Regions from separate parts of the Paenibacillus sp. FSL R5-0749 genome, predicted to be linked through region 2. Evidence: a T-box and tRNA genes for the amino acid it is inferred to sense, from the RefSeq annotation. Region 2 holds a T-box; the other holds one or more tRNA genes.

Region 1 (15,830 bases), 680 kb from region 2:
TAGTCAATCTAGAGTTACAACAACCGCATCTAGCTAATCCAGTTAAAAGTAAACTTCCCTTAGTGCTCATGGGAATGGAATTTTCATTTCTGTTTGGATTCTTAGGGTTCTTTTTATCCCTTATATCCTGTACAGTATTCCAATCCTCTTCTGAAACTATCATTAATTCAGGGATTGGTTTTGAAAATATATCGTCCCCTTTTTCTTTTCTATACCTCATCACTCCTTTGTAGATTGGATTCTTAAGTATAACGTTTACTGTTGGAGCACCCCATTGTTTTGCTTTTCTTGTCGGAACATTTTTTTCGTTTAGAAGTTTAGCTATTCTTAATTGCCCGTATCCTTCTTCAAGCACTAGTCGGAATATTTCTTTTACAATCTTTGACTCTTCTTCGTGCTTGCCCAGTTTTTGCATTACTTTTCCTTTTTTATTTACATTACCGGAATCAACACTTTTATACCCGTAGGGAATACCTCCTCCCCTGAAAATACCATCTTCGACCATCTGTTTATGTTTTTCATTGACACGGTCAGAGATTTTCCTACTTTCATCGCTTGACTGCCAGAATCTTAAGTAGTTGACCATCCGATCGGTGTTTGCTTCAATTTTTTGCTGTCCTTCTATTACAGACCACATTTCAACCCCTTTGTTTACAAACCACTCAAGTACGAAGGGGGTCTCATCATCTTTTCTTCCAAGCCTGTCAAACATAAATACCAACAAAACATCGAATAAGCCATTCTCTGCATCTTCTTTAGCCTGTTGAATAACATCACGCTTCGAGGCAGGTACTTTGAAACCTGATACCCCTTTTTCGGTATATTCCTTAACTAGCTTCCATTCATCTTGTTTCTCTACCATCTTCCTGCATGCTCGTTGTTGCATTGGAATATCGTTTCCATCCATCTGTCCTTTTGTGGACACTCGATATAGTGCTGCAACACGTTTTGTTTGTCCCATTCCATCAACCACCATATCTTTTTTCTGTATTATTTTTATCGATGTCCGTAACTACTTTAACTGCTTAATTTAAGCCAAATTATACCATTAAGTATATTTATTTTCAACAAAAACCACCTACATATATTATCGGAGGTGGCCATAATGTTATATAAAAAAACAACTCCTCTTGAGATATAATTCTCAAAAGAAGTTGCCCTTTTTTTCATATAGGACGAGTGGGGATCGAACCCACGACCCTTACCCTGTCAAGATAATGCTCTCCCGCTGAGCTATCGCCCTGTAATAAATAGGATGTATCCATCACGATCATAATGCTATCTTTAGCTGAGCTAACAGATCATGATATATAATTATTTCCCAATCAAGTAACAGTATCATATCAAGTAACCGTGTTCATTGTCAATGATTTATTTGGTTATAATTCACCCAAAATGGTGCACAATAAAGGAAGATTACCATATCTACAACGAGGTGAATTCTCTATGAGAAACTTAACAAAACGGTCAAAATCCAATACACATACATTTACCAAATGCTTCTTTTTTTTCGTTGGGCTTATGATTGTCATGACAACCCTTACCGGTTGCGGCTTGGAACGGGATGAACATACGGTTCAATTCCAACAGTTAAAACAACCCAATGAAAATGATGAATCTCTACCCGTCTGGCTGGACGTATACTCCAAATCGGTAGTTCAAGATGTATATTCTCCGCGAGGAAGCAGTGAAGTTTTGCCGTGAAGGTAAGAGGTAAATTACTCTTCTTCATCCCACTTACGTGAGTATGCTTTCTTGGTCACATAATACAACAGAATAATCATTCCCGCCGACATTAACAATGTAATGACCATGATGCCTGCCATGCCCATCACTACCCCCTCCTCTCCCAATATGTCCCAGACTTCACTATACAGGAAAAACATTTTTTTGTATAATTCAGTCTGATATGTCGCGCAAGAGCAGAAAGAAGGAATGGAATTGGCAGCTGAGATTAGTTATGTAACGACGCAAGAACAACTGGAACAAGCCCTGGGTATTCGCAATCACGTTTTTGTGATCGAGCAACAGGTTCCTGCCGAGATTGAGATTGATCAATACGATGTCATTAGTCCGGATGTGCATCACGTATTGTTAAGTACGGATGGGCAAGCTGTAGCTACAGGACGTCTGATCTATTACAGCAAGGATACGGCCAAAATGCAGCGGATCGCGGTGCTTGAGTCTCATCGTTCATTCGGTTATGGACGCGTGCTTCTGCTCGCGATGGAGGAACTGGCACGTGAACTCGGCTTATCCTATTCCGTACTGGATGCTCAATGTCAGGCGCAGAAATTCTATGAGAAACTGGGCTATGAAGTGATTTCGGAAGAACCTTTTTATGATGCAGAAATTCTGCATGTTCGTATGAAAAAGAGTCTGTAAAACTTCGGCATTGGCGGTCTTATGAGCATATAGTGCATACTTCCCAGGAATTCGGATAGGCTAATCAGGTAAACAGATTCCTATCTCGTCATATAAGGAGAGTGTGACATCATGGATCAAACAACACGCGAGAGTTTCACAGCCGTACAGAAAAATGGCGACGGTGACCTGACAGCCTTTCAGACTTCAGCAGGACGTATACTGGATTACCAACAAGCACTTGCAGAAGTAAAGGCTGGCGCTATTGCCGGCGTGAATGTATTTAAAGGCAAAGATGGCGAAATGTATATTCGCGGCGATGCCGACGGTGACCCAACCAACAACCTGGACCAACTTCCCCAATTCTAAAATAGATGCACAGATCGTTACGTGTTACACAGAAGCGCCAATTCGGTTATCCGGGTTGGCGTTTTCTTATTATGATTAATAGTCCGTAAAATATTTTACGGAGTCCCCGGAAGGCTGGCTTTTGCGAATTGGCTGTTGTACCTGTTCCCATGCCTGCAAGATCTGTATCCCTTCGAGAGTAGACCGATTCTCCCAGGCGATGTGCCCGGTTCGTTCAAGCTCCAGCAAAGACTCATGAATGTAAGCTCTGCTTCGTCCCGTCTTGGTCTCCAGTTCATCCATACGCGGCAGCCTGCGCCGTTGTCCTGCATAGTTCACCATAATCCGCAAAATCTTACGTTCAAAGTCGTTCAGCATACTTTACCTCCCCATTCATATCCGTAACAGGACGCCATGCCAGAATACCTTGCTCCAGAAATGTTCGGGGTGAGCCTTCTTTTCCCGCTGATGCTCTAATCATCCCGCCACGTACACTATTAATTCGAATCTGTCGCTGCGTAATCTGCCCTGCACGATCCATGTAGACCAGCTCCACCATCTGGCCAATATATTTCCCTAGCATAATCATCCCTCCGATAAGAACATTTGTTTGTATTTCATATTATATGCGAACATAAGTTCTTTATTCAATAGTAAAAAAAGGATTTTGCAAAATAAAAAAAACCAGACTTTCCCCTTTGATCAAGGGAGTCTGGTTCCTCTGATAATGCTGCTGATATAACAACATTTCTTGTAATAATCCGGTTCAGTAACGGATCAGTGTCGATCGGATTCCGAAAATTGCACTTTCTTTAATTGCTGTGTAGATGGATTAAAATCAACATTTACATAGACCGCGAATTGCTTGCCGTCTTTGGCACGAACCCATAGCTTGAACTGTTCCCGTGACTGATCTGCTGTTAGAGAGGTACGGCCGATGTGCTTATAGTCCAAAATATCCACATTGTACTTTGTCTGTGTTTCTTTGACCGCAATAATTCCCCACTTCGCATAATCTGGGATGGCGGCGCCCGTAGCCGAGGCAGGTGTGAATCCCGCTAAACTAAGCATAACCGTAAGTATTGTAACGATGAGCATTCTCATTTCACTCACTCCTTAGGACAATATGTTTCTGTTATATTGCCCGTCCGGGTTTCATTTTACACGAATAAACGAAAGATCCAAGCCAGTGGCCGTAGGGAAAAAGGAACCACATGAACAAGCCGGTCCAACGAATCAGGAGGCTCCGTCCGGAAACTCATTCCCCAGTCACCCGAGAAAACGTGTTGTTGTGTCTTCGGCTCCTCAGGACGATCCAACCCGTATTTCTTTTCAAGCCTTTGCCTCGTTTGTTCATCCACCTGAACCTCGTTCGTAACGTCATATGCTGTGACAGGCTCGCTGCTTATGTACATCAGCATCATCAGAAGGATCGGAATCCACACTATTTTTACCCAACGTTTGTTCATCTTTAACTCCTTTATGTACCTTAATTCTCTTGTATCTGGCAGACCCATTTAAAGGTTAGATTATACATAAAATTCACCGTATTGGAAATAACAACAGGGAGAAGATATGCAGCATTTGATATGCAATACTTAAGTCCCATTTGGTTGATTTTATGTTTAAAAAAGGGAATAACCGTGTAATAGGCCATGACAGCCTGACTTCATGATCTAACATTTCTACAGGATCTGCAATACCACTTTGAGGAGGTTACACCCCAATGTTCAAACGCTTGGATGAAATCCTGATTGAGATTCCCAATGTCGAGAAGCCCGATCCGAATGCAGCAGCAGCCATACAAGAGTTGCTCGGCGGCAAATTCGGAGAAATGTCAACGTTGAACAATTACCTCTATCAATCGTTTAATTTTCGATCCAAAGAAAAGCTGAAGCCCTTCTATGACCTCGTCATGAGCATTACGGCTGAAGAATTGGGCCATGTTGAACTCGTGTCTCATGGCATTAACAAATGTCTTAGAGGATCAACCGAGTACAAAGAACCCGACGATACGCCGCTAGGTTCGGTGAAAGATGCTCGTCTGTCGTATCACTATCTGGCAGGTGCACAAGGTGCAATGCCTTTTGACTCTATGGGTAATCCATGGACGGGAGCAAATGTCTTCAACAGTGGTAATCTGGTCGAAGATCTGTTGCACAACTTTTTCCTCGAATGTGGAGCGCGTACGCATAAAATGAAGGTATATGAGATGACAGATCACCCGGCAGCCCGGGAAGTGGTTGGTTTCCTGTTGGTACGTGGCGGAGTTCATGTCGTGGCATATGCAAAAGCCCTTGAGATTGCAACTGGCGTCAATGTAACCAAACTCGTTCCTATCCCTTCACTGAACAACAAAGCTTTCAATGAGGCTCGTAAATATGAAGAAAAAGGGGTACACACCAAGCTGTACACCTATAGTGATAAAGATTTCAATGCGATCGGTCAGATCTGGAAAGGAACTCACCCCGAAGATGGACAACCTCTGGAAGTAATTCAGGGTATACCAGAAGGTTTCCCGATTCCAGAAGCTCCTGCGGTCGAGGAGGAGTTCGCACCAGGTATTTCGCAAGAAGACTTTAAGGAAATTGCTCGCCGTCTCAAGATGGCGGGAAATATTGCGGATTAAAGAACCATTTGTTTGACAGGTTCTTTCCCTATATATAAATTGTTAACTCCATGCTTAAGTGAAGCCCTCAACCCCTGCTGCTGAATGCAGAAAGGATTTGAGGGCTTTGTTATAATAAATGTATGATACAATTTTATGATGCTAAATGAGTATGTTCTATGCACGTCATTTTCTGAGGATTTGGCTGTAAAAGTAAACCGGATCCCTGCTCACATCGTTAAACTTAATTAAACTCCAACACTGATTCCTCACGCTGACTCATGACTTCAATTAACAAGTTGGCACCCAGACGAAAACCTTGTGCAAACGCTGCTTCCGTATGCATGCCCTCACATCTGCCACACAAGTCAAATAATTGTTCAAGCTCACGGAATTCATTCTCGCTCAAACGATTCTTCCATTGCTCTGTCAGAGCTGCAATCTGCCGCCCTAACGCTTGGTATTCAGGATGTGTCGGCATCATCATCTCATCCGGTCGAAGTCGTCCATTATATAATGCTTCTAATATCGAATTCATGTGCATCCTCCTGTATATCAATTCGCATCTCACTTGAATGAACGTTCTGCACATGGTAGGATATTTATGCAGTCGCTCATTCAAGTGATTGCGGGGTAGGAAGCAGCGTGTTCTTCGTGGGACTAGCGCTGCTTCATTTTTTATTTTTGGAGCTCGTCGTAAATCTTCTCAATCCCTTTGCGAACGATGTCTGATCGATTCGTATTCAGCTTTTCTGCCGAAATATCGAGCTTGTTCATAATGTCCTCGTCAACACGTATCTCAATCGTTCTGCTTTTGGGTTTGTCAGATTTAGGCCGCCCCATCTTTTTGGCGGACATTTGCTTCACCTCTTTTTTTGTCCTGACAACAATATATTATTGCCCGGACAAAAAGTCAATGTATTTGTAAAACATACGTTCGTTTTTGTGACAGCAGATTCATAGATAAATGTATAGTCTGTAATCCGTTTGAATGAATGATAAAAAAACCTTGAACGACTAGGCGCTCAAGGTTGTTAGAGTACTATTATTGAGTAACAATTTAAAATTCAGGAGACACGCAAACAAGTAGGAAACAGAAATTGGTGCCTTTAGCATTGTTATCACTACGTATTTAATGTTTTTAATTTCGAAAAATGTTTTCACTTCTCCATTGGCATCCCATATCTCACCAAAACATGCCAGAGTAATTTTAATTCTTGTAGAACTTCTTTGTAGGTTCCTCGATCGCTCCAATGACTTGGATTTCGTTTCAAGTCCATAGCTGCAGAACCAATGATATTTGCATCAATCAAATCACTTTTGGCAATTCTTTTGGCCAGTGAAGGCATCGAAGGACCTCGAAAATCCATTGGAACGTCATCAACTAATAGTGTAAAGCCCATGTGCCAGTGGAGATCAATGGAATACTTTAAACATATCTGCTCTAAGATTTGTCCTGTATGTGTGCCTTTAAATGATGGGTCGGCAACAAGCATCTTGACATCTTTTTCAAGGGAAATATCACCATGAACCTGAGCTTCGATATAATGGTCCAGATTTCGGTTTGGCTCTTGATTTGATGGATTTTGAAACGGTTTCTCAACATTAACGAGCATATGGTCGATCAACTTTTGAATGGTTAGATTTCTTTCACCAATGGCAAAATTACTATAAAATACATCCCTCAAGAGAGCAGCCAAAATGAGGTCAAATTCCTCATACGTTCCCTTTTCCTCAGGTTCTTGGTGAGAATCCAAATATGTATACGTGCAACGATGAGAGACCTCAGCGGATAAAAGGAAATAACATGATCCAAAACGCGGAGCAGGTCCATCGGGATGTAACATGACATGGAGTGCCCCATACTTGGGACGTTCGCTATTGGTTGAGCCATTAATTTGGTACGCTCCGCCAAACATTTTATTCTCCCAAACGTCACGTTCACCGCCTGAAAATGCGGATACACTTCCATTCGATAAGAAAGTCTCAAACTGACTTTTATAAAACCCCTGCTCAAGTAGTGCCTCAGCCACGCTTTTCATATTCGGATCTAATCGATCTGGGTGAAAGTGTAGCGCGATACTTGCATGAGATTTTAGTTTAGTGATAGCATATTCAAATGTCTTCAGCTCGATGTTGGACATACGAAGGATTTCCCTAATGGTTTGCTCCGCCTCATTTTTGCGGCTTCTTGCATAATTGGTTACATGTTCTTGAGCTAATTGCTGAGACCTTGATAGTTCCATGGGCAGAGGAGTCCTTTCCCTTTTTTATAAAATCATAATGGCGGTTTCCTTGCTTATCAAATCAATCTATTTTTCTTGGGATTAGTTCGTTCTCGGGGAAATTCCACCAATTCGATTTCTCATAATAAATTGTTTTTGCCCAATATTCAGGGAGCTCATGAAAAATCAGGTCGTCTTCTGATGTAAAATCATTGCCTTCCCAAAAGGAATTAATCCTGAGAAAGGCTTCCTTCTCTGAAATATCAAATAAGCCAATTAACTCTTGTACAATCTCCAAACAGTATATTTCCGAACTCAAACAAGTCGGGAAAAGAAGTTGGTATTTCAGCATGTTTATCACTCCATATTCAATATTTCAGTCTTTCTTAGAAAGTAAATTACCTATTGCTATGTATGCAAACTCCCATCTCCACTTACCTCTCGTTGGTCTCCCTTCATCTTTTCCAAAAGCTCCACGATAACCTCATCCAACTCCTCTAGTATCTCGTCATGTGTAGGGGACTCTAGTATCCTTACCAAATCCGACCGTAGCATACTGAGATGAGATACAGGCAATCGATCAATCAATCCAACCAAAATGAAATATTCCCACTGTGGATCTTGGGTTTGCAACACATCCTTAATATAAGGAACTAAGTCCTCCCCCAATCTCAATAGTAGATCCTCTACCGGCTCAGAGATCGGCCAATTCCCGTCTTGTAACCACTCCATAAGTTCTGGAATAATGCCTTTCAACTCTTCATTGCCAAATTCATTTAACTTACGCACCGCTTCAAAATCAAACTTGTCGCGGGGAAGACGCGCCCTCATATCCATTGAATTTTCCTTTCTCATCTATATTACATAATGATATACTCCCTCTTGTTACTCCTCTGGCTCTACATCCTCTATTCTGATATCAATCCGATCTTGATTCTTCGTCGTTGACATCGCATCTATCATGCGAATCGTCCACGTTCCTGCATCCTGATCAAATTGTACATCCTCAATCACAGGAACACGTAATTTTTCTCCATCTGGTGAGTATAGTCCACCCCGAATGGCGTCTGCCTCACTTAGATGGGCACCGTCTGGCGTATTTGGACAAGATACCGCTATCTTTTCTGCTCTGGCCTGTCCGGGATAGGGCTGATTTTCCGGGCCTCCATCCGTCCATACTTCAACATAGGAGCCGATCTGCGGATCAGGTGCATTGGAAAACCATTTTGCGGGATAATATCGACTTTCTTCTCCATCCGAACCATGATCTTGATAAGCAGGATCAACCACAAGAACGGAATCGTCTTTACGATCAACCACATAACCAGTGAATCCATCTTCACTCGGTGCATTGGCTTGAGCCTGCTCGGAGTTGCACTCAATATGTCCTGAACATCCCGTAAGGCATACGATTAGGGTTGAGAGCAACATAACGACTTGACGAAGATTGATCATATGTAATCCCCCTTTTAACAACACCTCTTCCTAAATTTAACGTTCCATATCAGTTCATTGTTGCAAATACAGCCTTTGGCTCACCCTTAAATTTTTGACGCGCCTAGCACGATCAACCCAAATATTCACTTCCTTATATCCCTTTTGTACACATACCTGCCCCAGACCACCAATGTTGCACATAACAAGACAGCACAGTAGGCCCAGACAAATAACATGGCAAGCCCTAACCCGATGTTGGCATCCAGGCGTTCATCAAAGATCTCTGTGAATAGCGAAAAACCAAGCGGCACAGCGCCAACAATGAGAAGTCCAATGGACCATCCACCCCAGCGTCGTAAACAGGACCCCGCACGAGTACTGGAAAGTTTGCGAATCCCTTGAGTCAGAAGCCACCAGATCAGAATAAATAATAGACAGGTTATAAGAATTTTCAACATATCGTTCATCTGCATCTCGTTCGCCTCCTACGCTATACATAATGATGAGTATATTAGCCAAGTAAAGTTTGAGACTTGATGATTATTACCCGTTTCCATGTCCCCTGATCACAGATGATCACAGGCAGACACAATTCAGCACCCCAGACCTACATCCTATTCACATCACAGAAAAAAATGCCATCGTCCTGACTCCTTCCAAGTCATGAACGATGGCATTACATCTCATTTTAGCATTGTTAAATCTACATCGAACAGGTTACGCGCCAAACTGCGCATAGTGAAGGCGGCTGTAGACCCCACCTGCTGCGAGTAATTCTTCATGACGTCCTTGCTCCGTAATGCCTTGTTCGGCTACTACAATAATGCGGTCCGCATTTTTGATCGTTGCTAGCCTGTGAGCGATGACCAGTGTAGTCCGGCCTTCGGACAGCTCAGCCAGCGATTGCTGAATGGCTGCTTCCGTTTCTGTATCCAGCGCGGATGTGGCTTCGTCCAGAATTAGAATCGGTGGGTTTTTCAGGAACATGCGGGCAATGGACAAACGCTGTTTCTGTCCACCGGACAACTTCACGCCGCGTTCACCAATCAACGTATCCAACCCTTCCGGCATCGATTGAATCAAAGACTCCATCTGTGCTCGTCTGGCAGCCATCCAGATTTCTTCTTCGGATGCATCCAGCTTACCGTAGGCTATGTTCTCCCGGATGGTTCCATCGAAGAGGAATACGTCCTGTTGTACAATTCCGATATGACTACGCAAGGAATCCAGCGTCATATTCTGAATCTCCTGCCCATCAATCGTGATGCGACCTTCCAGCACATCATAGAATCGCGGCAGCAGACTGCACAACGTTGTTTTACCCGCCCCGGATGGACCGACAAGAGCGACCGTTTCGCCAGCTTGCACGCTCAGATCGATACCTTTGAGCACAGGCTCCTGATCCGAATAACCAAAGGTCACTTGCTCATAACGAATATCTCCACGTAAATGGGATACCGATATAGCCCCTGGACGATCTTCCACATCCGGTTCCATATCAAGCAGCTCTGTATATCGTTTGAAGCCTGCAATCCCCTTCGGATACGTCTCAATAACCGAGTTGATCTTCTGAATGGGTGTCAGGAACACATTGGACAACATGATAAATGCAATGAACTGACCGTAAGTCATGCTGCCGTTAATGACAAACCATGTTCCGCATACCAGAACAAAGAGGGATACCAGCTTCATCAGCATGTAACTGACAGAGGAGTTCCAGGCCATGATTTTGTATGCAATCAGTTTGGTTTGACGGAAACGACCGTTGTTTACTGCAAATTGTGCTTTTTCATGCTCTTCATTGGCAAAAGCCTGAACAACACGGATACCTGTAATATTGTTCTCTACACGAGCGTTGAAGTCGGCAATATCTCCGAACATTCGGCTGAATGCCTTGGACATCTTGCTGCCAAAGTAGAGCGAGAGATAAATAATCAGTGGCACGATGATAAAGGTTAACACCGCCAAATTTCCGTTAATGCTCATCATGATGCTGAATGCACCGATCAGTGTCATCACCGCGATAAATACATCCTCTGGACCATGATGGGCAATCTCACCGATATCCATCAGATCGTTAGTCATGCGGGACACGAGGTGTCCTGTTTTCGTATTATCGAAGAAACGGAACGATAACTTCTGCACATGATTAAACAGACTTTTACGCATATCCGTCTCGATGTTAATCCCCAGCTTGTGTCCCCAATAGGTAACTACGAAGTTCAGAAAGGAATTCAGGAAGTAGATGCCGAGCAATGCCAGACACGCCCATAGAATCCAGTCCCAGCGTCCTCCTGGCAGCAGATCATCAACTACCCGGTTGACCGCCAGTGGAAAAGCCAGTTCAAGCAGCGCGACCAGAATCGCACAGCTAAAGTCAAGAATAAAGAGCTTTTTGTAAGGCCTGTAATAGGCAAAGAAACGGCGAAGCATGGACTCAAGTCCTCCTTATGCAATCACACAACAATGATTACGTTCTATTTCGTCTTGCTTAAGAGATACAGGAAGTATGGCGCACCAATAATGGCAACCAGGATACCCGCAGGAATCTCAGAAGGCTGCAGGATGACACGACCCAAGGTATCTGCAACCAGTACGAGCAATGAACCGATCAGGGCCGATGCAGGTAACAGGAATTGATGTTTTGGACCCACCAGACGACGCGCCAAATGCGGCCCGATCAACCCCACAAAACCGATTCCCCCACTCACAGATACACATGAGCCGGCAAGACCTACAGCAGCGGCAAGCAAAATAAGTCGCTCACGCTCAACCGGGGTCCCGAGTCCGCTGGCAGTCTGGTCACCCAGATTCAGCACATTCAATACACGTGCCTTATACAGAACAAGCGGTACAAGAATGATAAGAAACGGTAGTAGAGCCGTTACAAACTTCCAGTTTGAACCCCAGATGCTGCCTGCCATCCAGGTTGCTACAAATTGATACTTTTCCGGACTAAGCCGTAAGGTAAGCACGATCATGGCAGAACTGATTCCCGCCGCTACCCCGATTCCCGTAAGCAACATACGCGTAGGCAGGATGCCCTCTCCTTTTTTGTAAGAGAGAACGTAGATCAGAAATGCAGCAAAACCGGAACCGATCAGGGCCAGAATAGGCAAAAGAAATACCGGCGCTGCTGTTGTTGTCGGGAAAAAGGAAACAAATAACATAACGACCAGACCTGCACCTGCATTAATCCCGAGGATCCCCGGATCTGCCAGTGCATTCCGAGATACCCCCTGCAAAATACTACCTGATAACGCAAGTCCTGCTCCGACCAGCACCGAAATCACAATACGTGGCAAACGGAATTCAAACAGGATCAATTCCTGTTTCGCCGTGCCTCCACCAAACAGGGTACGCATCACTTCAAGCGGCGACAGCTTGGTAAAACCCGTATTCATGCTCACTACAAAAGCCGTAATAATTAATAGGGCAAGTACAATGAGAACAATCGTACTTTTGGTTCTCTTCTTGCGCTCTGCTCCAACTATTGTTGAGGATTCCATCTTTACAGAGTCCTCCTTTCTTTACGTGCCAGATATAGGAAGAATGGTACCCCGATGAGGGCAACCAATGCGCCAATTGGTGTCTCGTACGGCGGGTTAATCATACGTGCAGCCAGATCCGCAAATACGAGCAGCAAACTACCCATCACAGCGGAACATGGGATAATCCAGCGATAATCGACTCCAACCAGCTTCCGCGTAAGATGGGGAATAATGAGTCCTACAAAACCAACCGCACCCACCACCGACACAGCCGTACCCGCAAGTATCAGTACAACAATCAGACCTATGAGCTTGATCAGCCCCGTACGTTGCCCCAAGCCCACCGCAATATCTTCTCCGAGACTAAGCAGAGTAATAGAACGGGAGATGAGAAGACCTGCGATTAGTGCCGCGAGTACCCATGGGAACATGATTTCAAGTTGAGACCATTTCGTTCCGGCTACACCACCGGCTGTCCAGAATGCCAGATCTTGTCCAATTCTGAAATACAATGCAATCCCTTCACTGAGTGCCGACAACATCGCTGATACTGCTGCACCTGCAAGCACAAGGCGTAGTGGTGTTAGACCCGATTTGGAAGCTGCACCAAAACCATACACCAACAGGACACCAAGCCCTGCCCCAAGGAAGGAATACATAATGATGTACATAAATGGCAATCCCGGGAAGAAAGCAAAACAAACTGCAAGCGCAAATCCAGCTCCCGCATTTAGCCCAAGCAGACCTGAATCGGCCAGCGGGTTACGAGTCATGCCCTGCATGATTGCACCAGCCACAGCGAAACATGCACCCACCATGGCTCCTCCAAGAATACGTGGTAACCGAATCTCCCATATGATCTGGTGAGGGGTCAACTCCGGATTGAAATCAAAGATGGCTTTCCAGACTACACTAAGCTTAATATCAGCAGCGCCAAAAGAAATGGACAACGCCATACCCAGAGCGAGTAGCAAAATTCCCCCTGTAAGAATAAGTGTGGCTGCCCACGGACGAGTGTGAATCTTCGCTGTGGGTGAATCCGGATTATGTTTTTCTGGTGAAGCTTGTGAACTCATACGCGCCCACCCTCGTTATGAGTGGAGCTCTTCAAACCTATGTACATAACAATCACCTCTCTATAAATACCAAACTTTAATGATATTGATTCTCATTCCCATAGACCATTGTAAGTGAATCTATAGGCTCTGGCAATGGACAAATAGGACATGTTTAATGCATATATGAAGATTTGCACACAATTTTACACGCAAAAAGGCCATGCAGGAGCCAAAAAGCTCGAACACAGCCTTGTCATTACATATGTAGAACAGATAAAAAAACAGGCTCGTTTAACGGGCTGGTACCTTAATTAAGGAGGCCAGGACATCCGGAGCATCGGTAATAATTCCTTGCACACCCATGTCAATCATGGCCTGCATCTCGGCAGGATCATTCACTGTAAATGGATAGGTAACAATGCCATGGGCCAGTGCAGCAGAAACATCTTGTTGTGTGACTGCCAGCTTGTAGGGATGAAGGCCGGAAGCTTCGAGTTTGGCTGCATAATCATAGGGACGGTACAACTTTTCCATATATAGAAGTGCTGTACGGATCTCCGGGGCAAGACGTTTACATCTCACGAGCGAAGCATGATTGAAACTGGACAGCACGACCTGTTGCTCCAGATTCCAGTCCCGGATCGCCTGTATAACCTTCTCTTCCATCCCCTTATAACTCACAATACCATTTTTCAATTCCAGATTAAGCAGCGTTCCTTTCCCCTGTACGAGCTTGAATAACTCCTCCAGCGAAGGAATACGCTCCCCGGCAAAATCGGCATGGAACCAGGATCCGGCATCCCGGGTGCGCAATTGATCGTAAGTTGTATCCTTAACCCAGCCTTCTGCGCCGCCTGTTCGGCTTAATGTCTCATCATGAATCAGTACCAGTCTGCCATCACTCGTCATCTGCACATCGGTTTCAATCCCTGTTGCTCCAAGCTCCAGACTCCGTTCAAAAGCACTCATCGTGTTCTCCGGGCATACGGCAGATGCACCGCGATGGGCAATTATCTCCACGTTCCTCATTCCAGCGCCTCCTGTGTTCAAGCTTCACTCTATGATCATCACTATAAACACAGTTTGTTAGACCTGTATTAACGGAGCGTATAATGGGTTGCCTGCTTCGCTAACACTAGCGGCCAAGTTGATTATCTAACGGGCTTGGGATTCACTCATTTTTGCGAACTCAATCTGAAAATCGACATAACATAGTATGAACGATGGAAGCACCGAACTCCGCTATAAGGAGGTTGACTATTGAATCCCTCAAAGAAAAAATCGATACCTACGCGTGCTCACACATCCCAGTTACAGTCGGCTTCCAGGCTTTCCAGATCATCTGTCCATATCAAAAACAAATCCGGCAAGACGGCTAATCAGCGTTCTTTTAACTCCACTTCATCAAGCACACTGGATCAGCTGGCTATTGTTGCAGCAATACTATCCTTAATTGCAGCTGCCATCGGGCTATATATCGCCTGGAAATCGTTAAGTGTTCCGGATCAAACTGCTGTGGTAGTGTAGACTGCTTGTTGCGCAGCTATTGGCTCAGGAGGCTTTCTCCTGCTTCTGAACTTATTCAGGGGCAGGTTTTTGCTTTTTCAATTACTCAACGTATTCTGGAAACGTCAAAAAACCGTTCCCCTGAAACGCCGGCATATACCGGCGTCTCTATGGAAAGGTCATTTTTATTCGGGCGCTGCCTCTGCAACGTCATTCCCGTCCCGGGATACTGACCGAATTACAGAATGAATGTGCGTGAGATAATAACCAACAGAATGAACAATACAAGAATTGCACCTGTCGATGTCCATGCTCCACCACCGAAGCCTCCGCAATACCCGTAACCTGTACCTTTGAGTTCGCTCATCAGTGACACTCCCCTCTTCATCAAAGTACACTATAGACTATGTCCGATAGCGCAACTTGCTTGGGCAGATCGAAAATTCTCCCGAGGAATGATTGGGTACAGGCATTCTTCTTATGCACTCATTTCCCGTTAAGTTGTGACCACTTCTGAGTCAACTCTGCAGGAATATAGGATGACATTTGCTTGATCAGTTCAGCCGGATCCGATTCCAGACTCCACAGACTGAGATGCGAGGTGTTAGAGAATCCCTCCTGTACACTATGTTCTACCATCTTCATCAGCGGTCCATAATATCCGTTGACATTCAATAAGCCAACAGGCTTACGATGAATGCCGATCTGTGCCCAGCACAGTACCTCGAATAGTTCTTCAAATGTACCCATACCTCCGGGAAGCGCAATGAAGCCATCGGATAATTCAGCCATC
Region 2 (15,830 bases):
GCCGGAGACCACCCCCAGATCCTCCGCTTCCGTCCGTGACTTCAATAGATCAAGAGCCTTTGCCCATTCGGGCTCGACGATGATTTCCAGTTCCTGCTTCGCAAAGGCGGGACGTACCCGTTCGACAATCTGCAGCAATTCATCTGCAGCCATTTTGCGTCGGAAGTCTGGCTCGGTCAGGATCAGCGTATCCACTAGTGGCAGTATATGCTGCAAATATGATTCGTGATGCTTATTTGCCAACATACCCATCATCAAAATTAACTTGTTGTGAGGATAGACATCCGTAATGCTCTTGGCCAGCGACTCTGCCCCTTCCGGATTATGTGCTCCATCGAGCACAATTCGGGGTTCATCGACGACTTTTTCGAATCTCCCTGCCCAGAAAGCATTCTCCAGTCCAAGTGCGATATCGTTGTCATCCAGCATAAATGCCATGTATTGTCTAAGCAATTCGAGCACCATCAGTGCGGCCGCTGCATTGTCACATTGGTGTGAGCCCTGCATGCGGATGCGAACGTCCAGGTCACGAAAAGGGCCTGTAAAATGAAAAGATTGTCCGTTCTCATTACTCTCCAGTCGATGATAAGAGAAATGATTTCCAGCCAAATACAGGCTTGATTGAAGCTGCTGTGCTTTCTCCTGAATCACTTTCACAGCTTCGGGTTGCGTCGCGCAGGTTACAACGGGTACTCCCGGCTTGATAATGCCTGCCTTTTCTCCAGCGATCTGCTCAATCGTATCTCCAAGCACATCCGTATGATCCATACCAATGTTGGTGATGACGGACACAACAGGCGAAACAATATTCGTTACGTCCATCCTTCCCCCCAGCCCCGTCTCCCATACCACAACATCAGGGTAGCACTCTTCTGCATAATACAGAAGCGCGAGAGCCGTAGACACCTCAAACATCGTTGGGGAACCAAGCGGTGTAGATGCCATTTCCATAACCAGCGGTCGCAAACGGTTAGAGATCTTCAACAGTGTCTCTTCCGGAATATCCTCGCCGTTGTATTGAAAACGGTTCGTAAACTTGGTGATATAAGGCGATGTAAAGGTACCCACATCATATCCAGCCTGAAGAAGCACTGACGTCAAAAAAGCGCAAGTCGAACCTTTGCCGTTCGTTCCCGCGACGTGAATAAATTTGAGACGTTGGTGAGGATTGCCTAACATAGACATCAGACCCTCGATTCGTTCCAATCCAGGTCGGATGCCAAAAGGAATAAGGCCATTGATCCAGTCCACGGCCTCGTTATACGTAAGTAAAGGAGCTGCTGCATCTGTCCCGTCTAATTCCGTCATCTGATTCACCTTCGGTTCCGAGTTTGAGTGAAAAAAGCGGCCGGATGGCATACTGGCTCTCCATCCGACCCAAATATATTAACCTTTCAGTTCCTTGATTCGTGCGATCACTTTATCCCGTTTATCGGAATAATCTGCTTGCTTGGCGCGCTCTTCCTCAATAACTTTGGCAGGCGCTTTGGCTACAAAGCCTTCATTCGACAGCTTTTTCTCCACACGGAGTACTTCGCCCTCAAGGTTCTGCAACTCTTTCTCCAGACGAGCCACTTCCTGTTCGATATCAATAAGACCAGCAAGCGGCAAGTATAGTTCTGCCCCTGTGATGATTGCAGTCATTGCCTTATCCGGGGAGCTCAGATCCAGCCCACTATCGAACTCGGACGTGTTACAGAAACGTTTGATGTAATGACTGTTACGTTCGATGATGCTGGACGCCTCAGGGCTGTTTGCTTTTACCATCAATTCAATCTTTTTGCTCATAGGCACGTTCACTTCTGCACGGATGTTCCGAACTGCACGAATGGTATCCATGAGCAGGTTCATCTCGGCAACAGCCTCTGGATTCTCAAAAGCAGGATCATATACCGGCCATGCTGCCAACGTAATCGTCTCACCTTCATGCGGCAGATGCTGCCAGATCTCTTCGGAGATGTATGGCATAAACGGATGAATCAGGCGCATGGTCTGATCCAGCACATAAGCCAGTACGGATTGTGTTTTCTTCTTGGCAACCGGATCTTCCCCATAGAAGGACAGTTTAGCGAACTCAATGTACCAATCACACAGGTCATCCCAGATAAAGTTATACAGCACACGACCTGTTTCCCCAAATTCATACGCTTCGATTAGACGCGTAATATCGCGGGAAGTTTCGTTCAGACGGTGCAAAATCCAATAATCCGCTGTACCAAGCTCTCCGCTGATGTCACGATCCTCATAGGTGAATCCTTCCAGATTCATCAATGCAAAGCGCGAAGCGTTCCAGATCTTGTTGGCAAAATTACGAGCCTGCTCCACCCGTTCCCAACGGAAACGGAGATCCTGGCCTGGCGTGCTGCTGGTTGAGATCATGTAACGCATTGCATCTGCGCCATATTTCTCGATCACATCCAGCGGATCTACACCGTTGCCCAGTGATTTGGACATTTTACGTCCATCTGCATCACGAACAAGACCATGCATCAGCACATCCTTGAACGGAATCTCATCCGTGAATTCCAGTGCAGTGAAAATCATACGTGCAACCCAGAAATATATGATGTCATACCCTGTCACAAGTACACTTGTCGGATAATAACGTTGCAGATCTTCCGTATCTTCCGGCCAGCCTAGTGTGGAGAATGGCCATAAGCCGGAGCTAAACCAAGTATCGAGTACATCTTCGTCCTGTCTGAGCTTGCGTCCTGCATTCTCTGGTAGCGTTGTCGGATCTTCAGCAGATACGATGATTTCACCCGTTTCCTCATCATACCAGGCCGGAATACGATGTCCCCACCACAGTTGACGGGAAATACACCAGTCACGAACGTTCTCGATCCAGTTCAGATATGTTTTCTCGAAACGGTCTGGAACAAAATTAACCCCTTCGCCGCTCTGTTGTTTCTTGATCGCTCTCTCTGCAAGTGGCTTCATCTCAACAAACCACTGAGTAGACAGATACGGTTCAACAACAGCGCCGGTACGTTCACTGTGTCCAACCTGATGCGTATGATCCTCGATGTTGATCAATATACCTTGCTCTTTCATATCAGCAACAATCTGCTTGCGGCATTCACTGCGATCCAGTCCCTGATACTTACCAGCTTCTGCATTCATTGTGCCACTCTCATCCATTACCGTAATCTGTGGCAGATCATGACGAAGACCTACTTCAAAGTCATTCGGATCATGTGCAGGCGTGATTTTTACTGCACCACTTCCGAACTCTTTATCCACATAATCATCAGCGATAATTGGAATTTCGCGTCCAATGATAGGCAGTACAAGGACTTTGCCAATCATATCTGCATAGCGCTCATCCTTCGGATGAACAGCGACCGCTGTATCACCCAGCATCGTTTCAGGACGCGTTGTTGCTACTGTAACGTAGCCACTTCCGTCTTTGAGCGGGTAACGCAGATGGTACAGGTGACCCTGAACCTCTTTATATTCAACCTCAATGTCAGACAGAGCAGTCCGGTTCACCGGATCCCAGTTAATGATGCGTTTGCCGCGGTAAATAAGGCCTTTTTCATACAGTTGAACAAATACTTTGCGAACCGCTTGGGACAGACCTTCATCCAGCGTAAAACGTTCACGTGAGTAGTCAAGGGACAAACCCATTTTGCCCCATTGCTGACGAATGGTTGTGGCATATTGATCTTTCCAATCCCATACTTTCTCCAGAAACTTCTCGCGTCCCAGATCATAACGAGTCAGACCTTCTTCACGCAGCTTCTGCTCCACTTTGGTTTGGGTAGCAATACCTGCATGGTCGGAACCCGGAAGCCACAGTGCATCATAACCCTGCATCCGTTTGGTGCGGATCAGAATATCCTGTAGTGTAAAGTCGAGCGCATGCCCGATGTGCAGCATCCCGGTCACATTTGGGGGTGGAATTACAATCGTATACGGCTCGGCATCTTTACGTTGACCGGCTTTGAAATATCCGCGCTCCATCCAGGTGGAGTACCATTTGTCTTCTGCCGCTTTAGGATCGTAAGTGGTCGGCATTTCTGTTGCAGCTGATTTTTTTTCCTCAGACATGTGTCATTCCTCCGTTACTTCATCTTCATCATCTTCGCCAAAAAAAACAAAAAAAACCTTTCATCCATCAAAGGACGAAAGGTTAGCTTTCGCGGTACCACCTTTGTTTCACGCCGAAAGCAAGGTAGACTTCCCCCTCTGTACATGACGTGACACTTCAAGCAGATAACGGCTGCTACCGGCCCATCCTACCTCAGAAATAAATGACGATAACGCTCATTCATCCCTTGAATTCAAACAGGCAACTCCCGGGCGACTTCGATCAGTTGGTTCCTGCGGAATCTCACAGCGTTGCAATTCCACTCTCTGAAAGGTCATACTGTCTACTACTCCCGTTCCACGTTGTTCTTCAAAAAACCTACACACATCATACCTTGCTCGTGCGCGATAGTCAACCTGACAACAGCGGATAAAGTGCGCTGGAATGCAGGTTTAGGGCAAATCATGCAAAAACCCGCAATCCTCAAGGGGATCACGGGTCATAACGAAGGCTTTAACTGCGGATTAAGGGATGTACAATATCTGACCTTCTTCCACAACTTGTTCAGATAATCGATTATACAACTGAAGTTCCCTCGTGCTCAATTGATATCGATCCGCAATGGCATCCAGTGTATCTTCCCGCTGGACGATACACAACTTCACTTTGCGGAATGGCGTCTGATCCACAATCGTTCCCAGGAACAGATTCTTCCATTCCACATCCTCAGGTGCATACGTTTCTTCCTGTATCACACCGGCTGGAACCTCTTCGCCTCTCTCCACTTCAGCATCGCGTGCTGATCTGCCGGAGGATAACAAGGAAGAGATCCCCACACCCTCCTCTTGTCTTGGAGCGGATTCCTTTTTACTGCCAAAAGCAACCTTCATCTCCGGCTTGTCTTCCGTCTCAGCAACAGGTTCAGGGACAAATGCTTCGTTCTGCACAAACTCATCTACCTCAGTCGCTTCAAAAGACTGGCGTTCTTCCTCTGCATTGACTGCTTCGGACGTACCGAATACACCTTGCCAGTTCTCCGCTTGTGGTTCAACCGGAACATCAACTGCCTGATTCTCCTGCTGAGGTACAGATCTCGCTGATTCGAAATGCCATACATCCGGTCCGTCCGGTACATCTGGTGCTGCGAACTCATTAGATGATTGAGCAGCAGGTTCTCGGACTTCTTGATCTGAATTTCTAGGCTCTGTAGGCAATGCATCCACGGAAGGCTCGGACCACGCTGAAGACTCATCTTCCAGAGGAAGCAATGGTTCCGACTCTGGGTAAGAAGCTAACCGATCAGCGGTCTCAGCCATAAATGACGAGATGGGAGAAGGTTCGCTGTATGGCTCCTGGGATGCCAGTTCATCTCCATTCGCTGTCAGAGATGCAGGATCTTCGTTTGCATCAGGTTGTCTGTTTTCGTTAGCGTACTCCGCACTTGGCTCCGCCGATTGGAGTGGCTCCGACGAGGATAAGTTTGCATATTCCTGATGATATTCCGGGGCACCATAGGCAAGCTCTGCTGCATTCGCAAGTCTCTCTTCCTCACTCCGCTGGAGCAGATACTCCTGTGCAAATGTGTTAGGATCGCTATCTGTCTCTTCTGCTTCATCGGAACGGTTGGATTGCTGAGCATCCGGTGAGTGGACTACTGTAAACTCATCTGCTGACCACACTTGCGGCTCTTCAGCATGAAAGCCCTCGATGCCTCGCAACGACAACACGCCAGTAATGTTCAGACTACGATTGGACAACAGATCCACGTCAAAATTCTCGATCTCAATGGAAATATCCTCAATCGATCTGACTCGGTTCAGCGGCACTGTAATCTCCACGGGAATGAAATGTTTGAGCTCCTCTGAAGCCTCATTTTCTCCTCTGTACGCACCTGTAAGTAAAAGATGCCCTCTTAAGGTGGCATGATCATCCTGCCCTATGACTTGAATGCGCGGGTATAATTCAATCTCCTCCAATTCCTCAATCGCAGGAACTCCCTCAGACAAATGAACGCGCTCATAAATATCGAACCGCAAACCATAAGGTTGATTCAACAAAGGTGGCGTCCTCCTTTCGGCATATGTTCACCATGATCCTTCTCATGGGACTGATCCATGGTCCAAATCCTTCGTTACCCCATCTATATGCCTTGAATGAGATGAGCATGCCACCTTTTGAAAAACCTTGCTATATAAAGCGAAATAGAGAATGTTGCACCTAGCCACTTCGATGACAGAATAACCTTCCGATCACTGTTATCCCTAGATTTTTTTGATTCCCTTCTTCAAAGGGAAAATCCGGGGATAGACTATGCTTCCGAAGCAGCTTTCTTTCAGAAAGCTTTTAGGCGACATAAAAGTATTAATACATCTTTTCGCGCTCTGCCAGTTGTGTAAAATCGGACGGCCAAGGGTCATTTACTTCAATCATGGCTCCAGTTAACGGGTGGTTAAACTTCAACACTTCTCCGTGAAGCGCCTGCCTATCAATGGCATCCGCTCTTCCTCCATACAACTCATCACCGATGAGCGGATGTCCCGCATAACTCAGATGTACACGAATTTGGTGTGTGCGTCCTGTGTCCAGCTTCAATCGTACAAGAGTTGCCCGTTCCCACACTTCGACGATCTCCACATGCGTAACAGCTTCTTGACCACCTTCAGAGACACGTCTGCGCTGTTTGTGATGTCTGTCCTTGCCAATGGGAGCATCAATTTTGTGCAGTTCGCGGGATAGTTGTCCCCCTGCAATGGCTACATAATGGCGACCAATCTCTTTGCGGCGCATCGCTTCATCCAGTTTGGCGAGAGCAAAAGCATTTTTGGCATACAGGACAGGTCCGGTTGTATCCTCATCCAGTCGATGAACATGGCGTACACTTGCCTGTATTCCGTTCATCTCATAATAGGAGGCAACCACATGATCCAGCGTGATGGCTTGATCAGAGCGGATTCCATCCGGATGCAGTTTCATGCCTGCCGGTTTGTGCATAACCAAACAGAAATCATCCTCAAACAAGACCTCCGCCTCAGCCCATCGTGGCTCGACATCGATTGGCTGAGACGCAAAAAGGGCCAGCCGAAGCCGGTCCCCTGCGAGTTGTATTCCTCGGTTTGCTTTAAGCTGACGTAGCAGTTTCTCCGGAAACTGAAGTTCAGACAATAGCCATTGCTCTGCAGCCATCTGTTTGTCCGAGCTGCCGGTTACGGCTTTGCCTGGCATCAGCTCAAGCCATTCCCCGCGGCGTTTCCAACTTTTGATCGTCATAGCGATTGAAGAGCTTTACGATTCGCCTCGATCGTATCGTCAATATCTTTCTCCGTGTGCACACCAGAGACAAACATGCCTTCGTATTGCGAAGGCGCAACACTCACACCTTGATCAATCATGGCCGCAAAATAACGACGGAATTGATCCAGATTGCTTTCTTTGGCAATATCATAATTAGTTACCGGAACGGCACTGAAGAATGGACAAACCATGGAACCCACCCGGTTAATGGTTATCGCGACACCCGCCTCAGATGCATTTTTCTCGAATCCGGCTTGCAGACGTGCAGACAGTGTCTCCAGACGGTCATAGACCTCTGGTGTTAACAATTTGAGCGTAGTATATCCTGCGGCCATAGCCAGCGGATTCCCGCTTAGTGTACCTGCTTGATAGATCGGTCCCGTAGGAGCAATCTGTTCCATCAGATCCCGGCGACCACCATAAGCACCAACCGGGAGTCCGCCACCGATAACTTTCCCCAGACAAGTCAGGTCGGGTGTAACCCCATATCGTCCCTGGGCACAGTTCAACCCTACGCGGAAACCGGTCATGACTTCGTCAAAAATAAGCAGGCTGCCATATTGCGTCGTCAAACTGCGCAAGCCTTCCAGGAAGCCGGAAGCCGGAGGTACAACCCCCATGTTACCTGCCACAGGTTCCACAATAACAGCGGCAAGTTCTTCACCATAACGTTCAAAAGCAAGTGTCACAGACTCCAGATCGTTATAAGGTACCGTAATGGTATTCACAGCTACGCCTTCAGGCACACCTGGACTATCTGGCAGACCCAATGTTGCAACACCTGAGCCAGCCTTGATCAGCAAACTGTCTGCATGTCCATGATATGATCCTTCAAACTTCAGAATTTTACTGCGTCCGGTTACCCCGCGTGCCAGTCGAATGGCACTCATGGTTGCTTCCGTACCGGAATTAACCATCCGCACAATATCGATGGAAGGTACACGCTCACAGACCAGTTTCGCCATCTCGGTCTCCAGCAAGGTAGGTGCACCAAAGCTTGTTCCTTTAAGGGCTGTCTCACGCAAAGCTTCTACAACGTCAGGGTGTGCATGTCCCATGATGAGTGGACCCCACGATCCTACATAGTCAATAAAAACATTGCCATCAATATCGTAGATTTTGGACCCTTCGCCGCGCTCCGCATAGATTGGCGTAAGTCCCACCGATTTGAATGCGCGTACAGGGCTGTTCACCCCCCCGGGTATGTACTGCTTTGCTTCCTCAAACGCGCTACGTGAGCGCTCATCATTACGACGATTACCTTGTTGTACAGTCATGTGTATCCTCCCCAATGTCGATTATTTTATTTCTCAGCCAACCAGCGAGAAGCGTCTTTTCCGTAGTAGGTAATGATCATATCTGCACCCGCGCGTTTCATACTGAGCAGGATTTCCATGGCAACTTTTTTCTCATCGATCCAGCCTTGAATCGCCGCCGCCTTAACCATGGCATACTCGCCACTTACATTATAGGCAACAAGCGGAAGATCAAATTGATCCTTGATGGTGCGCATAACATCCAGATAGGAAAGGGATGGTTTTACCATCAACATGTCCGCTCCTTCCAGCACATCCGTTTCGGCTTCACGCAGAGCTTCTCGTGCGTTGGCCGGGTCCATCTGATACGACTTGCGGTCCCCGAATTGTGGCGTTGAATCTGCTGCCTCGCGGAATGGGCCATAGAATGCAGAAGCATATTTTACAGAGTAGGACATGATCGGAATGTGACTGAATCCATTCTCATCCAGCCCGGCACGGATCGCTTGTACAAATCCATCCATCATGTTGGATGGTGCAATAATGTCCGCTCCTGCTTTGGCTTGGGACACTGCCGTTTGCACGAGCAGATCAAGTGATTCGTCATTTAACACATCTCCGCAGATGTGACCGTCAATCTCCACGGTGTGTACCATACCGCAGTGACCGTGATCTGTGAATTCACACAGACAAGTATCTGCAACAACCAGCAGCTCTGGATACCACGATTTGATCAATCTCGTCGCTTCCTGCACAATGCCATCTTCAGCGAAGCCAGATGAACCCACACTATCCTTCGTCTCAGGAATACCGAACAATAACACGGCTGGAATTCCCAACTCGGCAATTTCTGTTACTTCTTCCTGAAGACGATCCAGCGAGAAACGGAATACCCCAGGCATGGATTTGATTTCGGATTTAACATTTTCTCCATACGTTACATAGATCGGTTGAATAAAATCATCCACGGTTAGATGGGTCTCTCTGACCATATTGCGAATACCTGTGGATTGGCGTAAACGGCGATGCCGTACAATTGGAAAACTCATACGTGTAAACCTCCCTGAAAGTGTAATAGAGCAAAAAGGGAAGCGCGCTGGTATCCTATCGAATTCAGCACGCTTCGTATGTCAACATATTACTTGTGTATTAATTCCGAAGAACGCCTTCCTTGGCGCTTGTCCGTTTCCAGTCACATAGAACTGTGATCAAGCTATCCATCGTTGCTTCCTCTGCCATGAGCGTAACACGCAGTCCAGCGGCCTCTGCAGTCTTCGCTGTAACCGGTCCGATACATGCAACCTCCACATCTTTTAACAAAGGCAGCGGATCTTGCAATCCCATCCGTTTCAACATACTCATGAAGTTGGTAACCGTCGATGAACTTGTGAAGGTCACCGCATGTATACCGCCTTCTTCAAGCAGCTTGAGCAGTTCATCATCATCTTCACCAGCGAGGATCGTATCATAGATGATGGCTTCGGTGACTTGAAGTCCTCGTTCTCGCAGCTGGTCACGTAACCACGTACGAGCCAGATCACCGTGCGGAAGCAGGACTTTCTGGCCTTCCTTCAGTTCACTTTCAAAAGTCTCAAGCATGCCTTCGGCCTGGAAAGGACCTTTGACAACCTCTGCAACGATGCCATGTTTGCGCAAAGCGTCTGCTGTGGATGGTCCTACGGCAGCAATTCTTGCCTGATGAATGGAGCGAATATCCTTGCCTTCCTGTTCCAGATGGCGGAAGAAGAACTCCACGCCGTTCACACTTGTGAAAAATACCCAGTCATAGGTATTTAAAGCACTGAACGCGTCTTTGACACTTTGCTGCGCAGATTCACTGGAAGGCATGACCGTCTCAATGACCGGAAACTCATACGGTTCGCCGCCGAGTTCCTCAATGCGATTCACGAGTTCACTCGCCTGACTGCGAGCACGGGTCACCAGAATTCGTTTGCCAAACAGCGGCAGCGCCTCTGCCCATTTCAACTGTTCCCGTTGATTCACGACATCCCCTACCACAATAACAGCAGGCGGTTGGAAATTGGCTGCGATCACTTTCGCTTCTATATCTTCAAGGGTACCTGTAATGGTATCCTGTTCCGCTCGTGTTCCCCAACGAATCAGTGCTACTGGTGTTTGTGCTGGACGACCATGACGAATCAACTGTTCGCTGATATAGCCAATTTTGGCAACACCCATCATAAATACAAGTGTGCCCGTCGCATTCGTCACTTTATCCCAATGGATGCTGCGATCGAGCTTGTCCGGACTTTCATGCCCCGTAATGATGGAGATAGAGGACGCATAGTCACGGTGTGTCACGGGAATTCCGGCATACGCTGGCACACTTATCGCAGCTGTTACCCCAGGCACAATCTCAAATGGAATGCCGTTTTTGTGCAGCAAATCTGCCTCTTCGCCCACGCGTCCAAAGATCGTCGGATCGCCACCTTTAAGCCGTACCACAACCTTGCCTTCCAGAGCCAGATCAACCAACAGTTGATTGATCTCTTCCTGTTTCATCGTATGCCGATCCGGGCGCTTGCCCACGTAAATCTTGACCGCGCCAGGTTTCATTTGTTTCAACAATCTTGGACTTGCCAAACGATCATAGACTACAGCATCGGCTTTACCGATGGATTCCCACCCTTTTACCGTAATCAGCTTTGCATCCCCAGGACCTGCTCCTACCAAAAAGACCTTCCCCACCATGTCTTCATCCCCTAACTTCTGCCAGTATCTGCTCTGCTCCCCGTTCGATCAATCTCCAAGCCACTTCTTCTCCCAGACGAACCGGGTCTTTGCCAGTCAGAGCTTCCTTAAGAATCAGTCCACCATCCGGTGTACCGACCATACCTGTTAATTGTAACGTGTTTTTGCCATTCAGGGAATCTGCATCTTGCTGAGGCACCCACACCGCATGAGCACCAATCGGAACCTGACAACCCCCATTCAATACACTGAGAAAACGGCGTTCCGCCTGTACAGGAAATGCTGTCTCGGGATCATTATACAGCTGCAACAAGTGCAACAATTCCTCATCGTCTTCACGGCATTCGATACCAAGCGCCCCCTGGCCCACAGCCGGAAGGCAAGCTGTCTCGGTCAAGTACTCGGTAATCCGGTCTTCCCAGCCCATTCGGTACAACCCAGCAGCAGCCAGAATAATCGCATCAAGGCCTTCAGTCTCCAGCTTCCGCAGACGGGAATCGATATTGCCGCGAAGCGATTCCAATTGCAAATCTGGACGATAGGCTTTTAATTGACTGGATCGGCGCAGACTGCTTGTCCCAACTCTTGCGCCTTCTGGCAATTGATCCAGCGTAAGTCCACCATTGGAAATCAGCGCATCCCGTGGATCTGCACGACGGGGAACAGCGCCATTAATTAATCCTTCGGGTAACTCGGAGGGCATATCCTTCATGCTATGCACAGCCATATCAATGGTACGATCAAGCATCGCCTGTTCAATTTCTTTGACAAACAATCCTTTGCCTCCCACTTTTGACAGCGTTACATCCAGAATGAGATCTCCCTTTGTAACAATCTTATGTACTTCAAAGTCAAAAGCTAATCCTTCCCGCTCACAAATGTCGCGTAAATCCTGAATGACATGACCTGTCTGGGTTAACGCAAGCGCGCTCTGTCTACTTCCAACTTTAATTGTACGCATATCTATACTTCCTCCTGATTACGGGATATCCAGTCCCCGATTTCTTCTTCGGTCCACCACCGGAAATGGCCTGTACGAATATCTTCTAGTATGTTCATCTCAGTTAACTGCCGAAGCAACGTACTTCTAAGACTAGCAGAAGATACGCGTGCCTTCACCTCGTTCCTCATCTGGTGCAAAAACTCAAGGTACGTCTCATACTCATCACCGAACTGTCGTTCGAGTGTGGCTCGTATCTCAGCAGCTGCTGCCGGCCCCGCCCCTGCTGTGGATATCGCTATGCTTAATCTTCCACGTCTGACTACGCTTGGCGTAATAAAGCTGCTGTGCTCCGAAGACATCGCGTCATTCACCAATATGCCCGCATTCCCAGCATCCCGAACCACAGTTGAATTGACCTCTGATCGGTCAGTCGCTGCATATACGAGAAAGGCCCCCCGCAAATCTCCATTGCGGTAGGACCGGTCTATCCATTGAATTCGGGATTCATGATGCAGTTGTTTTAATAAGGGAGTAAGCTCCGGACTGATGACCGTAATCTGAGCCTCGGCATGCAGCAATCCCTTAATTTTACGCTCGGCAACACGTCCACCACCAACCACATAGCACTTCTTTCCTGAAGTATTCACAAATATTGGTGTGTAACGCTCCATCTCCTTCACTCTCCCGTCCAACGATGAAACGCTGAATACGCATTGGATAAAAAACTCACAATGACCAATCCGTATCCGATCAGGGTCCATCTTGCCATGATGATCGTAGAGAACTGTTTTCTTCTCTTGAATACGAAGTAACCTACGTAGATGGCTATAGCAAGACCTGTAGCAATTACTTTGAGGTCCAGTAGCAAGATCCATCGTCTTTCCGCCACAATGGATAATACGGCAAGCATTACAGAAACACCAAGGAGCGGCGTTCCTATCAATGTAGCACCATCCATGTACTTACCGATCACTTCCAGGCTTGGCAGCCGGCGCATCGTATCATTCCACTTTTTTTTCTTCAACTTATGGTGCAAGAAAAGATATAACAAGGCAAATACCGTAGCAACGGTTAACGCCGCAAAACCAAGATTCGCCAAGGTGATGTGCATGATGAGTAATCCATGTACTGTTTGCCAGTTATGCAGGGATATCTCTCCGGCCGTAAACCACAGTCGGTTTAATACCGTAACGGAAAAACCTACAACATTCAGCAATAAAATCACAAATTCAGAACGCTGGATACGAGTCATGACAAGAGACATCAGCACAATACTGAATGAAAATATAAACAAAAAATCAAAGGTGGTGTAGATGGGAAAATGCCCTTCAGTCCACATGCGCAAAATGACATGTGTGACCTGAAGTCCCCAAACAACGACAAGAAACCCTGTGCCTGTCCGCTTCGCCCCCGCATTGCGTCGAATGCAGTCCGAGAAATAGAACAGTAGGCTTAGGGCATACATATAGATTAAAGCTTCATAGACTTGTTCAGCAACGGTCAAGCTGCCCACCCGCCTTATACGCCTGCCGGAGCATAAGCCGGCACGGGGTCTTGCCGGTTTTCGTTAAGGTGAGCGGCTGGTTTCGCCAGAGCTGTGGCGTCACTCTGACTCACTTTTTCAGCGGCCATCTCCACTGCATTTTCCAAAGCGAAAATCTGAGTAAACATGCGCAGAGCTTCATCACCTTGCTTCGTTCCTGCCATTTCCTTAATCCGATTAATCGGATCTGTCGTCATTTGATTCACAATACTCTTGGTCAAACGACGAATGACTTTACGCTGATGTTCATCAAGCTCAGGCAGTTTATTAAACAGGCTATCCATCGTTTCTTCATGAATGGAGACACCTTTTTCCTGCAAAGCGCGAATAACGGGACGAACACCCAACGTTTTGAGCCAATGGTAATAATCTTCCATCTCAAGCTCAATCATTCTCTCAATCTTGGCAGCTTCCACCTTACGCATCTCCAGGTTGCTCTCCACGATTCCTTCCAGATCATCAATGTCATAGAGATATACGTTGGATAACTCAGCAATCGCCGGATCAATATCCCGTGGAACCGCAATATCAATCAGGAACAATGGACGGGATTGACGACGCTTCATGCTCTCCCGTACCACTGCCGCATCCATGACATAACGTTCAGCTCCAGTAGAACTAATCACAATGTCCACTTCATTAAGACGATCTATTGCTTGTTCCATCGTACAAGGTGTGCCCCGGAACTTCGCTGCCAACTCTTCGGCTCTTGCGAGCGTACGATTTGCCACGATGACTTCGGATGCCCCGTTGGCATAGAGATGTTTCACGGTTAGTTCACTCATCTTGCCGGCACCCAATATGAGCACCTTCTTATCTGTGAACATGCCAAAGATCCTCTTACCAAGCTCAACAGCAGCATAACTGACAGATACGGCGCTCTCCCCGATGGAGGTCTCCGAATGGGCCCGTTTGCCCAGTGTAACTGCCTGTTTGAACAGCATATTAAACCAGGTACCTGTTGATTTCTCTTCCTGAGCTTTAAGAAAAGCCTGTTTCACCTGTCCAAGTATCTGAGTCTCACCAATGACCATGGAATCAAGTCCGCAGATCACACGGAACAAATGGCGCATGGCTTGGTCATCTTCATATATATATAAGTGTTGCGTAAATTCTTCCCGTGGTACATTAAACCATTGTTCCATGAATGTTCGAATAAAATAACCACACATGTGAAGACGGTCCACCACAACATACAACTCGGTACGGTTACATGTGGCTACGATTACACCTTCCAATACACTCTTGGTCAGCTTGAGCTGCTGCAGCGCTTCAGACAAGTCCTTTTCTGCAAATGTGAATCGTTCCCTAACCTCTACAGGCGCCGTGCGATAATTCAAACCAACGACAACGATGTGCATTGCAAGTTCACCTGCCTAATAAATTTCCAATCAAAGTGCTTACTGCATATGTCTATCCATTTATGATTGACATGGTTAATTATATCACACATCATAGCCGTGACCGGGTCATTTTTATGAAATGTTTATGAAATCCCCATGTTCATCATCATATGCACTGTCATTTATTGTAGTGTCTCACCAAAGTTCCCCGTTATGCGTTAAAAAGTGTCGATTATGAATATTCATAATGATATGGACATTTAAAACAAATAGCCATGGAATGATTCCATGGCTATTAAAGTTTGGGAGGTTATGCGTCCATCCCGATATGTGAACATTGTGTATGCAATATACTATTTATTTAAACCCATTCTGAATGTTTGTTCATCTCTGGTGTTTCAACTTGCAATTCGCCCAATCCACGTACCAGCTTCTTTGCATACGTTTTTTCCGGCTTTAATACGGATACCAGGTAGTCAATGGCCAACTGTGGGTCAACGGTATCCCCGCAAGTGTAACAATCAATTGCTGCAAAACCTCTCTCAGGATACGTATGAATGGAGAGGTGACTCTCCGACAAGAGTACAAGTACGGTCGCTCCCTGTGGGTCAAACTGCTTGGACTGCACGGACATTACTGTCGCACCACATGCCTCCGCTGCTTCAACCATTTGGGCTTGCAAGTACTCCGCATTGTTCAGTAGATTAAA

What was found. A T-box is a leader RNA that pairs with one kind of tRNA and senses whether it is charged. The one in region 2 lies ahead of MKY85_RS23625 (valine--tRNA ligase), so its partner is inferred to be a tRNA-Val.
Region 1: it encodes a tRNA-Val, which carries the amino acid that the T-box ahead of MKY85_RS23625 (valine--tRNA ligase) is inferred to sense. The anticodon was not compared.

Annotation. Positions count from the first base shown of each region.
Region 1 is NZ_CP152005.1:4,599,381-4,615,210, forward strand. It holds gene MKY85_RS20480 (recombinase family protein) at 1-961, opposite strand, end outside; tRNA gene MKY85_RS20485 (tRNA-Val) at 1,172-1,243, opposite strand; gene MKY85_RS20490 (hypothetical protein) at 1,447-1,704, shown strand; gene MKY85_RS20495 (GNAT family N-acetyltransferase) at 1,942-2,385, shown strand; gene MKY85_RS20500 (DUF3892 domain-containing protein) at 2,497-2,733, shown strand; gene MKY85_RS20505 (hypothetical protein) at 2,809-3,090, opposite strand; gene MKY85_RS20510 (hypothetical protein) at 3,074-3,295, opposite strand; gene MKY85_RS20515 (DUF3889 domain-containing protein) at 3,490-3,816, opposite strand; gene MKY85_RS20520 (hypothetical protein) at 3,873-4,181, opposite strand; gene MKY85_RS20525 (manganese catalase family protein) at 4,439-5,341, shown strand; gene MKY85_RS20530 (DUF6809 family protein) at 5,565-5,858, opposite strand; gene MKY85_RS20535 (ribbon-helix-helix protein, CopG family) at 5,999-6,178, opposite strand; gene MKY85_RS20540 (DUF3626 domain-containing protein) at 6,481-7,566, opposite strand; gene MKY85_RS20545 (hypothetical protein) at 7,628-7,897, opposite strand; gene MKY85_RS20550 (DUF5071 domain-containing protein) at 7,954-8,382, opposite strand; gene MKY85_RS20555 (DUF3221 domain-containing protein) at 8,431-9,000, opposite strand; gene MKY85_RS20560 (hypothetical protein) at 9,126-9,455, opposite strand; gene MKY85_RS20565 (ABC transporter ATP-binding protein) at 9,700-11,415, opposite strand; gene MKY85_RS20570 (iron ABC transporter permease) at 11,460-12,491, opposite strand; gene MKY85_RS20575 (iron ABC transporter permease) at 12,494-13,549, opposite strand; gene MKY85_RS20580 (glycerophosphodiester phosphodiesterase) at 13,823-14,560, opposite strand; gene MKY85_RS20585 (hypothetical protein) at 14,792-15,058, shown strand; gene MKY85_RS20590 (hypothetical protein) at 15,276-15,404, opposite strand; gene MKY85_RS20595 (TIGR00730 family Rossman fold protein) at 15,524-15,830, opposite strand, start outside.
Region 2 is NZ_CP152005.1:5,283,525-5,299,354, forward strand. It holds gene MKY85_RS23620 (folylpolyglutamate synthase/dihydrofolate synthase family protein) at 1-1,308, opposite strand, end outside; gene MKY85_RS23625 (valine--tRNA ligase) at 1,387-4,053, opposite strand; T-box leader at 4,121-4,402, opposite strand; gene MKY85_RS23630 (LysM peptidoglycan-binding domain-containing protein) at 4,558-6,090, opposite strand; gene MKY85_RS23635 (RluA family pseudouridine synthase) at 6,395-7,300, opposite strand; gene hemL (glutamate-1-semialdehyde 2,1-aminomutase) at 7,297-8,601, opposite strand; gene hemB (porphobilinogen synthase) at 8,628-9,629, opposite strand; gene cobA (uroporphyrinogen-III C-methyltransferase) at 9,730-11,292, opposite strand; gene hemC (hydroxymethylbilane synthase) at 11,297-12,253, opposite strand; gene MKY85_RS23660 (bifunctional precorrin-2 dehydrogenase/sirohydrochlorin ferrochelatase) at 12,256-12,906, opposite strand; gene ccsA (cytochrome c biogenesis protein CcsA) at 12,912-13,700, opposite strand; gene hemA (glutamyl-tRNA reductase) at 13,754-15,139, opposite strand; gene speD (adenosylmethionine decarboxylase) at 15,483-15,830, opposite strand, start outside.